2 linked regions of the Caldivirga maquilingensis IC-167 genome follow. The main gene of each other region encodes a partner of the protein of the gene in region 2 in a complex. Links are inferred from orthologs where the notes say so. Each region holds a gene or a part of one and is shown on either strand. Other genes may lie near its edges.

Region 1 (5,972 bases), 500 kb from region 2 along the record:
GCCTAAGGCTGCAGGCATGTTCATTACTGCTTAAGAATATATTTGAGGAATTAGGAATATGCACGGCCAGGGGTGTTACCCCAGTTGAGGTTATTAGATTCATGATTAATGAGTGCTTAAGCAACTCAAGACGCATTAAGATAATAGTAGACATGAGGGATCACGTACACAGGCCAGTACCAGATGATGGAAAATACATAATCATAAACACGCGTAAAAGCAGTAAACCCACTGTAATGTGATTAACAATAATTTAACACTAAGTATTACTTCATTTCCAGTAGAAAACCTACCTTTACTACACCGGTATTAGGCAGTTATGAGGCTTGGTTGCTCCCTTAAAGCTTATAATACTGCTTAAGTGTATTAACTATATCTGCATTACTTATTAATGTTAATGAGGCGTTAACAGCCACCTTCCAGTATTCGTCGCGGTTATTATAGTATAGTTGAATTACTTGATTAAGCTTATATGAGAATTCAGAGTACTCCTTCTCATTAATCTCATTGGCCCTTGGGTCACTTCCAATATCCACTAGGTATCTTTCATCAAACCCAAATAACCAACCATTGAAGCCGTCGGTGATTAACTCAGGTACTGCACCGTCCCTTGAGGCTAGTGTTGGGGTTCCATTCATTGATGACTTCATGAATGATGTACCACTGGCCTCCCAACCTGGGAAGGGGGTGAAGAGGAGTAGCTTAACCTTGGGTAGAATATTCTTAGCTACACTAATGTCGTAATCATGAATGTAAACCACGTTACTGTACTTAGCGGCTAACTCCCTGAACCTCCTCATCATTGATAACCCCCACTCATCAAATGGATGCGCCTTACCCCCCAGTACAAAGACTACATCATCCCTTTGGGGGTTCTCCTCAATGAACCTTAGTATGAAGTCAGGTCTCTTATACCTTGTTAACCTCCTAATCCAAGCCACCGTTAATGAGTCATTAATCCTTAAACCAGGCTTATACTTAGATAAGTAAGCCTCAAGTTCACTAGCCATCTCCCTCTTTATCCTCGATAAAGCATCAATGTTTAACCCACCCTCCATGTAGGCCTTAAGCACCCTCCCATCAACCCACCTAATTACATCAACACCATTAGTTACGGCCCTAACCTTATGCATGTGGTGCGGTATGACTTTGGAAACCACATCCCTCATCTTCTTAGAAACAACAATAACCTCACTACTCATGGATAAGCCTAATTCAGTTAATATTACTGGATCCTCAAAGAACCTGAAGCCGAATTCCCTCCTAAATAATTCAGCTGGGAATGATGGATGACCCCAGGGTCCAGGTGTATGTATTATGATCCTGTACTTCTGGGGTGGTAGAGGTAATACTAGTGGAAGCATTGCGGTGTAGGCTTCTTGAAGATCTATTACATCAACATTCCTTAAACCAATCCTACTCCTAATATATTCAGCGGCGCCTTTAGCTAATAGGGCGTACTTGTAGAATTTACTATCAATGTCATTCTCAATGTACAACCTATCAACTAAATCATACGCCCACCTGGGTGATTGAGGGCTTAGGAAGACTACCTTAGCATTATTAAGCCTATACTCCAGTACGCTTACGTATACTTCAGTATCCTTTAAGTTAATCCTAAGGTAACCCGCTGGGTTCAGCATGCTTCTAAAGGTCTTGGAGTGTCTTTGAGGCACTGGTACTGGGTTATTATTGTTATCGAAGATGTAGTCTACGTAGCCATTATTGTAGAGTAGCGTTATGACTACGTACGGCTTATTCATCCTAGCCATGGCGTAGAACTTATCACCCTCCAGAACCCCTAACCCACCTGAGTAGGTGTATCCCTCATCCAGTCCTATTTCAGGCGTTACGCTTACAATAACCACACATGCATCAAGTGGAGTGGTTATTAAGTCTTTTCTCAGTGTATTACCCTAAATCACGCTAATATTACTTTTAGTCTCACTTAATGTTAAGCTTAGTTCCATTACTTATCGCGTATGCAACCAACCTACTACTACCCCTTGGCACTATAAGCCTATTAACCAACCCCTTCCTTAGGAGTAATCTTAATGATGCCCTAACAGTCCTTTGAGGTATGAGTGTCTTTTCAATAATCTCCTTAGGCGTTAATGGACCCTCGTACTCAAGTACCTTAAGTATTAGTTTAGCGCTTGGAGGTAGGTCACTTATCATTGATTCAATAATCCTTCTATAGCGGTCAAGGGCAGTGGCTGTGGATAATTTAACTAGTTTAATTTCAGGACCCTTAAATACAGTTACCTTCGTTGTGTTGACACTCCTCCTAACTAATCCATCTGCAATAACCTCTATCTTACTTCTTGAAAGTAAGTCACTAATCACTATTCTTGAATCATCAGGAACTATGACTGGAACCCTGGCTATGTTTGTTGAATTAATTGGTACTATTTCAAAGGACCTTAAGCCACCGTATATGAGTACACCACCGGCACTAAGGGCATAGGCCGTTGAACCTATTGGTGTGGCTATTATTAAGCCATCAGCACTATCCCTCCATGCGAATTCATTATTTATAATGAGCGTGTACTCCATTAAAGTAGCGCTCCTGGTGGGTGCTACGACAATATCATTAATCGCAACGTAACCTTGACCAGTGGTTAAGGTTGGTATCGCCTCAACGGTGTAATTACCCTTCTTAAGACTACTCATTAAATCACCGAAATCCGTAACATTAATAGTATTCAAGTAACCTGCACCGTAGCCTATGGTTATTATTGGTTTATCCACCCCGGCTAATTTATGAAGGGCACTGAGTATAAACCTATCAGTGCCAAGTACCCCGATGAAGTCATACCTTGAGAAGACGGTTTCATCAGTGGTAAGGGGGTATGAGTCCACTTCATCACTCTTAGTGAACTCCCTAGGTAATTCACCATCCTTAGTAAATACAATTATTTTCATTACGTATTCAACACTGTGGTTAAGCCAACCCACTATTAAGCTTTACGTAATTGCAAGAGAGACATAAATGCTATTCCCCACACTCTAAACGCTTATTATGGAACCACATTATTATTACCTAGCTGGATCATTAGGCGCTTTAAATACTTCAAGATCCCACCGCATCCCTAAGAAGTGGGTGTGCCTATGAATGGAACCTTACTTGAAATTCCGCATTATCATTAATTGAATTAAGTTAATCACCAAGGGAAGTCAGCGTTCAAATCCCTCACTCACCGAGTCAGGTCTTTGGCACTCATCACTACTCAATGTTTTAAATAATCATGGTTGCTATTGAGGCTACTTGAGGCCACCTCTGAGCGGCCTCCATGGCAACTGGCCCATGAACCTCAGTTCCCTTAACCTGCCCCTCCTCGGTAACTATAACTACTGCATTATCCTCAAAGGCAACCCACGTACCGTCAGGCCTCCTGAAGGGTCTCCTTTGCCTAACCACAATAGCCCTAAGTATCTGCTTCCTCATTTCAGGCTTACCCTCCTGAACACTAACCACAACCATATCACCCACGCTAACCCCGGGTATCCTTCTATGCACGTTCTTAGAGTAGTGACCAACAACACCAATTACCTTAACCACCTTCGCACCACTGTTATCGGCAACATTAACTAGACTATTCATGAATATTCCTGGCGTTAAATGAAACCTCCACGGTACACCTACTGTACGCGGTCCACCTCTCTTAGCCATAGTGAAACACGCTAACCTGGTCTATTTAACCTTTACCCAATTAAACTAGCCATTAAGGCTACTCGTATCGTTTTTGATAAGGAATACGTACACTGGATACGCCACACCAGTGTTATATGGGAGTATTTCAACATTCCCAAACCTGGCTATTAACGTGTAGTTACTTAAATACTGGGTGGTGACAAGGTACACTGTACCATTCAGCCTCAACGCTGTGCCTAATGGGTCGTATGATGCTATTACATTGGCCCCAAACCTATCAGCTAAGTGTATGAAGGTGTATAGGCAGTAACCAGTGACGTATGTACCATTAAGGTGATTAACAATGTATAATCCAGCATCATAAGCGTAATTCTCCATTGGAGTCATAACGCAGGCCCTTGGGTAAATACCCTGAACCAGTGTGGCTTCAGGCCCAATGGTGGAGAATATGTAATTCACTAAAGTTGACCATGACCACGATACATCAAGTAAAATCACCAAGGCTAAGATAATTAATGAAAGAGCCCTAGGCCTAGTTAATAATGGGGCTAATGGTATTGGTAACATTAGTGACCAAATCCACCATGATACAAAGCTTTCACTGGGTATTAGGGCTGAAGGCAGTAGTATAATCAGTATCCAGGCTAATAGCGAGTAGATTATGAAGTTACCCCTCCTTAACCCATGGCTGACTAGGATGATTAATGGCCAGTAATTAATTATGAGTTGAATCAAGTACCCTTCAAGAGCCTGATATGGTGAGGTAGTTGAGCCAGCTATGAGACTGCTTGATACTGTTAAGGCACCACTGGTGGTTCGGGTTACATTTAGTATAGTGAAGTTTGTGTAGACTGCATCAGCGGCAATGCCTATTAATGCTAACCCAAGCCACCTTGGGTCCCTATCCTTAATGATGAAGTACGTTATGAATACTAATGCCGTTAACGTTGCCGAGACCTGGTGGGCTAAGGCTGATAATACTGTTAAGGCCATTAGCACTAGCCAGTGGCGTTTACCCGACTCAATGTGAACATGCATCACAGTAAGGGTTAGCATCAGCATGATTAGGCCAAGCATAAGCATTGCGAATTCCCAGGATAACGTATACATGGTTGGGTAAAGTGCAGCCAGTAATGAAGCTAATAACGCATCCCCCCTACTAAACCCCATTCTCCTCAACATTAGATTCATTGAGACTCCAATTAAGCCAAGTAATACGGCGTCATTAAACTTAAATATTAACCAGGGTGATGCAACGTGGGCAATTGGGTAAAGTACTAGGAATAGTAATGGGGGAAGCATTGTCCATCCATCATACCACCAGGTGTGGATGAATTCAGGCCTAATAAGCATGTCCATGAGTGTTGCCGCGTATTCAGGTGTATCGTAGCCGACGAACCACGGCCATGACACTATCTCCGGGATTAGACGGATAATGAATGGTATTAGGAAGGCTATGAGGTAACTGTACTTAAGCATGAAATCAACTAAGTAATTCATTACCCCACGCAGTGCCTCCCTAATGGTTAAATTACCTGATTCATAACCCATGAGTATTAAACCCACACTATAGGTGTCAAAACCAGCAACCATTATAATGGCTAAAGCCACTGATGCAGGCATTGGACCCCAGCTTTCCGCGCCAATTAATTGATAAAGCCCATTAGTTATTATGAAGTAATTGAAGACTAAACCAATCCTACCCAACCATGCTAAGGAGAAGCCAGCGACTAGTAGTAATGCAGCTAAACTCCACTTAGCATTAAGCATGCTTAGGAATTGTGCAGTGACTCCAATTAGCATTAACCAAAATACTAAGTCAATAACCCAACTCCCCCTACTTAACTGGATGGCTGCTAGAATAGGTGATGCAATTATCATTACCCACGGCATTAACCTACTGCCCACAGTACTGGAACCAGTCATAAACTTAATCAATCTTCAAGTCAATTACCTAATATAAGGCTTACGTTCAGTTATTTTTCGTGGATTTAGGGACAATACGCATTGCATTAAGGGGCATTGATTAATGAATAGGGATTAAATAATAAAGTAATAAGAATTTGAATGTTTTAACACTAATGATTTAATTAACTTGACGTGGTTGTAGTGGTTGTGGTTACTGTCTTATAGAATGTGGCGGTGAATGGTACATAGTACATTGTGTTGTAGTAGTAGCTTAAGTATGGGTTGTAGATCACGCCTTTCACATATGGTTGAACAATCATGTATTCTAAACCAGTTGGTAGCCAGTAGTACGGTGCCTCATTATACGTTATCTTATAAACCTCAGCATCAAGCCTCAACTGCTCAGTTA
Region 2 (6,183 bases):
TTAAGGCTGAGGAGAAGCCATCATTGGATAAGATTGCTAACTACTACTTGTACGGCTTCTTCACCGGTATTGTAGCCTTAATAGCCTTCATATCGGCATCACTAGTATTCACTATTTCAACCAAGACCATTGGAAACGTACCATTAATATACGTGCTTAACGTTATCCCAGTAATAGTAATAGCAGTAGCCTCAATAGCATTATCAGTGTACTCCTATATGATTAAGCAGAGTATCATGCGTAGGGAGTTTAAGTATGCGTTGAGAGACAGTAAGATATTAATCATAGCATTAGTAATCATGGTGTTGTTCATGTTAACATTCCTCGTCCCAGCGTTAAACAGCCTATGGTTAACAATAGGTAGCGTAAACACACTCTACGCATCACCACCCATACTAGTCACTATAGCCATATACGCCGTTATGATTTTCATGATTTACATGGGTTACGTTAACCTTACATCATATGTAGCAGGGTTCAAGGCAATAATGCGCTAAGCCTTATTGAGAAACACTAAAATAGTTAAATGGCATCAACTCACCTAAGGGCCCGTAGCTCAGCATGGATTAGAGCGGCGGCCTCCGGAGCCGTAGGACCCGGGTTCAAATCCCGGCGGGCCCGCTAAGGTATGGCTCCCCCTACACTCCTCTCCATTACTGCCCTATTCCCTGAAATTAAACATACTACAGTACATGAATTACTATTGGCTTAATCAGCATGATTAAGTCCAGTGGGTGTATGGTTAAGGGATTTACTATGCGGGCTTTAAGCCATGCAATATGATAAGGCTTATGTCGACTTCATGTACAATCCACTGTACTAAGTCTTAGAGGTCTTTAAGGAGGTGCATTGTGGGTGATTATGTTAAGGCTATGAGGCTTATTGTTGGTAGGGTTCTTTAGGGATTACATTAGTTATGGCTGGAGTTTATGAATGAGGCTTACAGCAGAGTTAATGGTGAATTAAAATTATTGGGTTAATTCCCATTTAACGCTAAACTCGCTCGCTCTCCTCCAATGCTATTAATTCAATAAGCTTCTCCCCAAGGTACCTTTCCCCCCTTATTATTAAATCATCAGTGGCTTCATCGTAGTACTTCTTAACTAACTTAAGTACATTGGCTAGGTTAACTTCATCATTCTCCTCAACTATGACTGGGCCATCTAGTGTTGAATTCTCGTACACTGTGATCAACTTATTCGAGTAATACATTATATCGTACATTGCCACAATCTTACCGTCCTCAACCTTCTTAAATATTTGAACCTTCAGTAATGGTTCAGTTATACCATGCCTAACCCATTCATAGTATTTTATCTTCACGCAAACTAAATTAAACCACCCCTTTTAAAAGGCTTCTCAGTAGACTCCTCATCAGTTGAGGCATATGCTTCCGGTGAATCAATGAGGTTTTACTTATAAACCCATGAATCTAATTAACTGGTGCTTAATGTGGATGAATTAGTGAAGGGATTAATGAGTAGCTGCGGCTCCGGGGATTTCCTTGAAAGGATTCACTCCGAGGTTCAGGACACTATAATTGATGCTGCGGAGTTGGGTATTAGTAATGAGGAGTTGATTAAGGTGCTGGGTATATATGCCTTAGCTCAATCACTGAGGTTAATTAAATTAAACGTAATTGAGTTTGAATCGAATTATAGTGACTCCTTGAGTGACGAGTATGTTAGGGTTATTCAATGCTTATTAAAGTCATTGAAGGGGTTAAGTGTGGAATGCGTAATAAGTAATGAATTTTTAAGGAGGGTTCTCCAGTACGCGTCAACGCTTGTTAATGAGGTTAAGGCGCATTGCATTAGTGACTTATAGTTAATTTTATAAGGGCAATTAAGCGTGGGTTTAAGGATAATAACATGCCTGTGTTAACATCATCGAGTCAACCCAGGAAGCAGCATAAGGCGCTTACTAAGGCGCCTTGGCATGCTAGGCGTAGGTTATTGACTGCACCATTATCTAAGGATCTTCAGAGGCAGTTGGGTATAAGGAGGATACCTGTTAGGGTTGGGGATACCGTGCTAATACTGAGGGGGGACTTTAAGGGTACTAGGGGTAAGGTGACTAGGGTTGATTATAAGAGAGTGAGGATATACGTTGACTCGGCTTCATTTAAGAAACCCAGTGGTGAGGCTGTGTACTACCCAATACACCCATCTAAGGTAGTTATCGTGGAGCTTGATCAAAGCGATAAGGCTAGGGTTGCTGCAATTGATAAGACTAGGAAGGCTAGGGAGGCTAAGGCGGGTGTTAGGGAGGTTATAACACCACAGCAGGGTGGTCAATCATGACGCATTTAAGGAGATCAACATCACCTGAATGGTGGCCTGTGGAGAGGAAGGGGGCGCCGTGGTCAATTAAACCAAGCCCAGGACCCCACCCGGCTAACTCAAGCATACCCCTCGCGGTGCTTCTTAGGGATGTATTCCACTACGCTAAGACCCTTAGGGAGGCTAGGTTAATAATAGGTAAGGGGTATGTTAAGGTTGATGGTAAGGTCAGGAGGGATTACAAGTACCCAGTCGGCTTAATGGATGTTATTGAGTTAACGCCAATAAACGAGTACTACAGGATTATACCTGATCCAGTTAACTTCCTAAGGCCTATTAGGATTGATAAGTCTGAGGCAGGCGTAAAGGTGTGTAGGATTGAGGATAAGACCATGGTTAAGGCAGGTAAGATTCAGTTAAACCTACATGATGGGAGGAACATAATTGTTGACCAGGATGAGGGTAGGAAGTATGAGACGCTTGGGAGCGTTGTGGTTAATCTTGAGGACGGTAAGTTAATGGATTACTACCCAATGCAGCCTAACCAATACGTAATAGCCTTCAACGGTGTTAACGTGGGGAGGCACGGTACTTTAATTAATTGGGTTAGGTCGTTTAGGAAGAGGGACGCCATAGCCACGGTTAAGGCTAAGGACTCTGAGTTCAGGACGGTATTAAACTACCTACTCGTTATCGGTAAGGAATCACCAGTGGTGAAGGTGACTGAGTGATGCCGGCCATTGACCTATCAACCATTGATTTAAGGGCAATAAAACCCAGTGACCTGGATTGGAGGAAGTTCACACTTGATACAGGTCACCCAATGAGAAGGATATTCATATGGAGTGTGGCTGTGAATATGGGGATTGGGCAGAGTGGTGAGAGGCTTGAGAAGGCCGCTAAGGTTATGTCTGAGTTAACTGGGAGGACACCATCCTATAGGCTTGCCCATAAGTCAATTAAGGACTTCGGAATAAGGAGAGGTGAGCCAATAGGCCTATTAGTCACCTTAAGGAGGAATGAAGCCGTCTGGTTCCTACTAAGGGCCCTGGCGGCGGTTGACTTCACGCTTAGGGAGGAGAGCTTCAATGCAGGTAACGTAAGCTTCGGTATTAGGGAGCACATACTTGTACCCGGCTCTAGGTATGACCCAGCATTAGGCATATTTGGCTTCGATGTTGCAGTAACCCTAGCTAGACCCGGGTTCAGGGTTCAGTATAGGCGTAGGGCAAGGGCAGACGTGGGTAAGGATCATAGGGTAAGTAGGGAGGAGACCATTAGGTTCTTCCAAGACGTATTAGGAGTCAGGATACTTAAACGCTAGGTAATTACCCTAATTAAGTTAAGTAAGTATACTCATTGAGTGAAAGGTATTTAACCATCCTAAGCACCATCTAATGCGTAGTGCGGATTAACCCTGAACTATGCATTAAATGCCGTGGGGAGTATAACCTATGCGGGTTAGCGTACTGCCCAATACTAGTGAATAATTGGACACTTAGGAGGATTAAGCCCCTTGAGGGTAGGCAGGATGTTAACGGCTCCTCACCCCCAAGCATCATGGTTGGTAGATTAGGTTACCCTAAGGTTAGAGTCTACCCAGCCACACCACCCACTCATGGGGACACAGGTTGGCTTGAGGAACCGAGGACATGGTTAAGCATGAGGCTTGAGGACTTCCTATCAAGTAGACTCACGTTAATCAGGGGGTCAGTAATCTTCAAGGTTAATGACCCAAGGAACCCACCTAGGCAACTCCACGACATACAGGTAATGGCTATTTCAAGCGGACCCGTGGACACTGAGTTAACGCTGGCTAAGCCAATTAAAGGTAATGTAACCTTAAATGAACAGGAACCACCAATAGGCCCCTCAGCCCCATTGAGAAGCATTAAATTATCCACAATACCTCAACCAAGCAGGGCTGTGGAGAAGGCTTACTCCGACGTGGATTTAAAGGCTAATGATGCCGTTTGGATGCTTTATAACTCAGGCATTGATGTGCACGTTATCTCAAGGTTAATGAGCGTAGGCGCCATAGGTAGGGGTAGGGCTAGGAGACTCGTACCCACTAGGTGGTCTATAACTGCGGTTGATGAGGAGGTTTCAAGTAGGTTAATCAATGAGGTTAAGAATTACCCTGAGTTAAGCGAGTACAGGGTTTACGTCAGGAGGAGTAACAATAACCTATTCATAGGCATACTAGCCCCACACACCTGGCTATACGAGTGGGGTGAGGCATGGTGGCCTGGGAGCACTTGGAACACCTGGGGAAGTGAACCAGTGATTGAAATCGATAGTGAAGGCTACTGGGGTAGGGACACCTACCCAAGCATCGGTGGATGCTACTACGCAGCCAGGTTAGCTGCAGCAGAGGCGCTTCATAGTATGCATAGGCAGGCAGCCGTAATTCTCTGGAGGGAGATTTACCCAGGCTTCAATATACCTGTGGGTGTTTGGTTCGTTAGGGAGAATGTTAGAGCCATGTTTAAGGGTAGCTACGTCAGCTTCAGTAGCCTTGATGAGGCGCTTAAATTCGCCTCAAGTCAACTTAAACTACCGCTGGCTCAATGGGCCTCAAGATCCTACGTATTGAGGAGGTTAAGGGAGGCTAGATTACTATGAGTATCATAGTTAAGGAGATTAAGGTTAAGAAAGCCCTAAGTAAATCCGGCCTACCCGAGTACGACTACGCCCTCAACCCATACTTAGGCTGCCAGCATGGTTGCATATACTGTTATGCAAGGGACTTCACCAAGGGGGAACCAGCCATTAAGTGGGGTGAGGTCGTGTATGTTAAGGTTAATTTAATTGAAGTACTCAGCAGTGAGGTTAAGGGGCTTAGGAGAGGTGTTGTTGGTTTATCAACAATAACAGACCCCTATCAACCCATTGAATCAAAGTATAGGCTCAGTAGAAGGGCCTTAAGCCTACTTTGCGATTCAGGATTCCATGTTAGTGTTCAAACCAAGTCAGCCCTAGTGATTAGGGATATTGATGTTCTTAAACAATGCGGTGAAATGGCTGATGTTGGCTTAACGATAACAACAATGAGTGATTCATATAAGTTAATTGAACCAAACACACCACCACCGTTGGTTAGGGCAATGACCATTAGGAAGCTTGCTAAAGCTGGTGTAAAAACATGGATATTCCTAGGCCCAATAATACCAGGCATAAATGACTCAAGGCTCAATTACGAGCCAATAATTAGATTAGCCAAGGAGACTAACAGTCAATTAATAATAGACAGGTTTAGGCCAAGGGAAACAGCAGTAAGATTAATGAGGACTAAATTAAACATTAACCCAGTGCCAACAAATAATTGGTGGAGAAGAGTAGTAGGCGAATTAACACAACTCTGCGATAGCTACGGCGTTAACTGCATTACTGAGGAGGATGAGTGGAGGAGTAGACGTAGGAATAACTCAATACTCGACTACTTAAAATAACTCCCTTAATAATGGGATAATTCACAGCAACCGTGCCTACTATCATTCTAATTAATGGTTAATCAAGTTGAGGCAGGTGAATTATTTAATAAGCATGCATAAGTACTAGTAGTAAGTGATGATGGTTTGCAGCCCTGATAACTGATGATACCGCTGATTCCTGAACCCACGTAACCATGGATGCCAACTGCATGTACATTAAGTTTTCAAGGAAGTAAAGAATAATACTTAACATGAATAAGTTAATCAAAATAATTAAAGTATCATTCATATGCATTAAGAATCAGCCGGAGGACAATTACTAAGGCCTTTGCCAAGCAGTGAAATTACCCAGTAATCTCCCACCCAATGCTAAAGCCAGTTAACATATAAGGATAGAAAAACAAACCTACCACTAACTGTTCATGAAGTAGAGAAATGCTTAAAAATACATAAACTATATAGTATTG

What was found. Proteins that work in one complex are often made in the same cells at the same time.
Region 1: CMAQ_RS09425 (region 2) and CMAQ_RS06830 share a complex: the UniProt entries of both Methanocaldococcus jannaschii proteins name them as parts of the 50S ribosomal subunit. The link is inferred for Caldivirga maquilingensis IC-167 from one-to-one orthologs.

What each region holds. Positions count from the first base shown.
Region 1 is NC_009954.1:1,404,395-1,410,366, reverse strand. The notes cover bases 1,957-4,745. They hold CMAQ_RS06830 (50S ribosomal protein L14), read right to left. Parts: upstream 3,674-4,745; coding sequence 3,239-3,673; downstream 1,957-3,238. Other genes in these bases: CMAQ_RS06825 (hypothetical protein), read right to left, coding at 3,719-4,745; CMAQ_RS06835 (MarR family transcriptional regulator), read right to left, coding at 1,957-2,925. In the rest of the region: CMAQ_RS06845 (hypothetical protein), read left to right, coding at 1-242; CMAQ_RS06840 (glycogen/starch/alpha-glucan phosphorylase), read right to left, coding at 339-1,868; more of CMAQ_RS06835, read right to left, coding at 1,945-1,956; more of CMAQ_RS06825, read right to left, coding at 4,746-5,563; CMAQ_RS06820 (ABC transporter substrate-binding protein), read right to left, coding at 5,746-5,972. UniProt on the Methanocaldococcus jannaschii protein: Binds to 23S rRNA. Forms part of two intersubunit bridges in the 70S ribosome.
Region 2 is NC_009954.1:1,908,054-1,914,236, reverse strand. Bases 1,810-4,809 are described here. They hold CMAQ_RS09425 (50S ribosomal protein L5), read left to right. Parts: upstream 1,810-3,012; coding sequence 3,013-3,606; downstream 3,607-4,809. Other genes in these bases: CMAQ_RS09420 (Nre family DNA repair protein), read left to right, coding at 3,687-4,809; CMAQ_RS09430 (30S ribosomal protein S4e), read left to right, coding at 2,300-3,013; rplX (50S ribosomal protein L24), read left to right, coding at 1,872-2,303; CMAQ_RS09440 (hypothetical protein), read left to right, coding at 1,810-1,827. Outside these bases: CMAQ_RS09455 (hypothetical protein), read left to right, coding at 1-497; CMAQ_RS09445 (hypothetical protein), read right to left, coding at 994-1,323; more of CMAQ_RS09440, read left to right, coding at 1,444-1,809; more of CMAQ_RS09420, read left to right, coding at 4,810-4,907; CMAQ_RS09415 (SPL family radical SAM protein), read left to right, coding at 4,904-5,734. UniProt on the Methanocaldococcus jannaschii protein: This is one of the proteins that bind and probably mediate the attachment of the 5S RNA into the large ribosomal subunit, where it forms part of the central protuberance.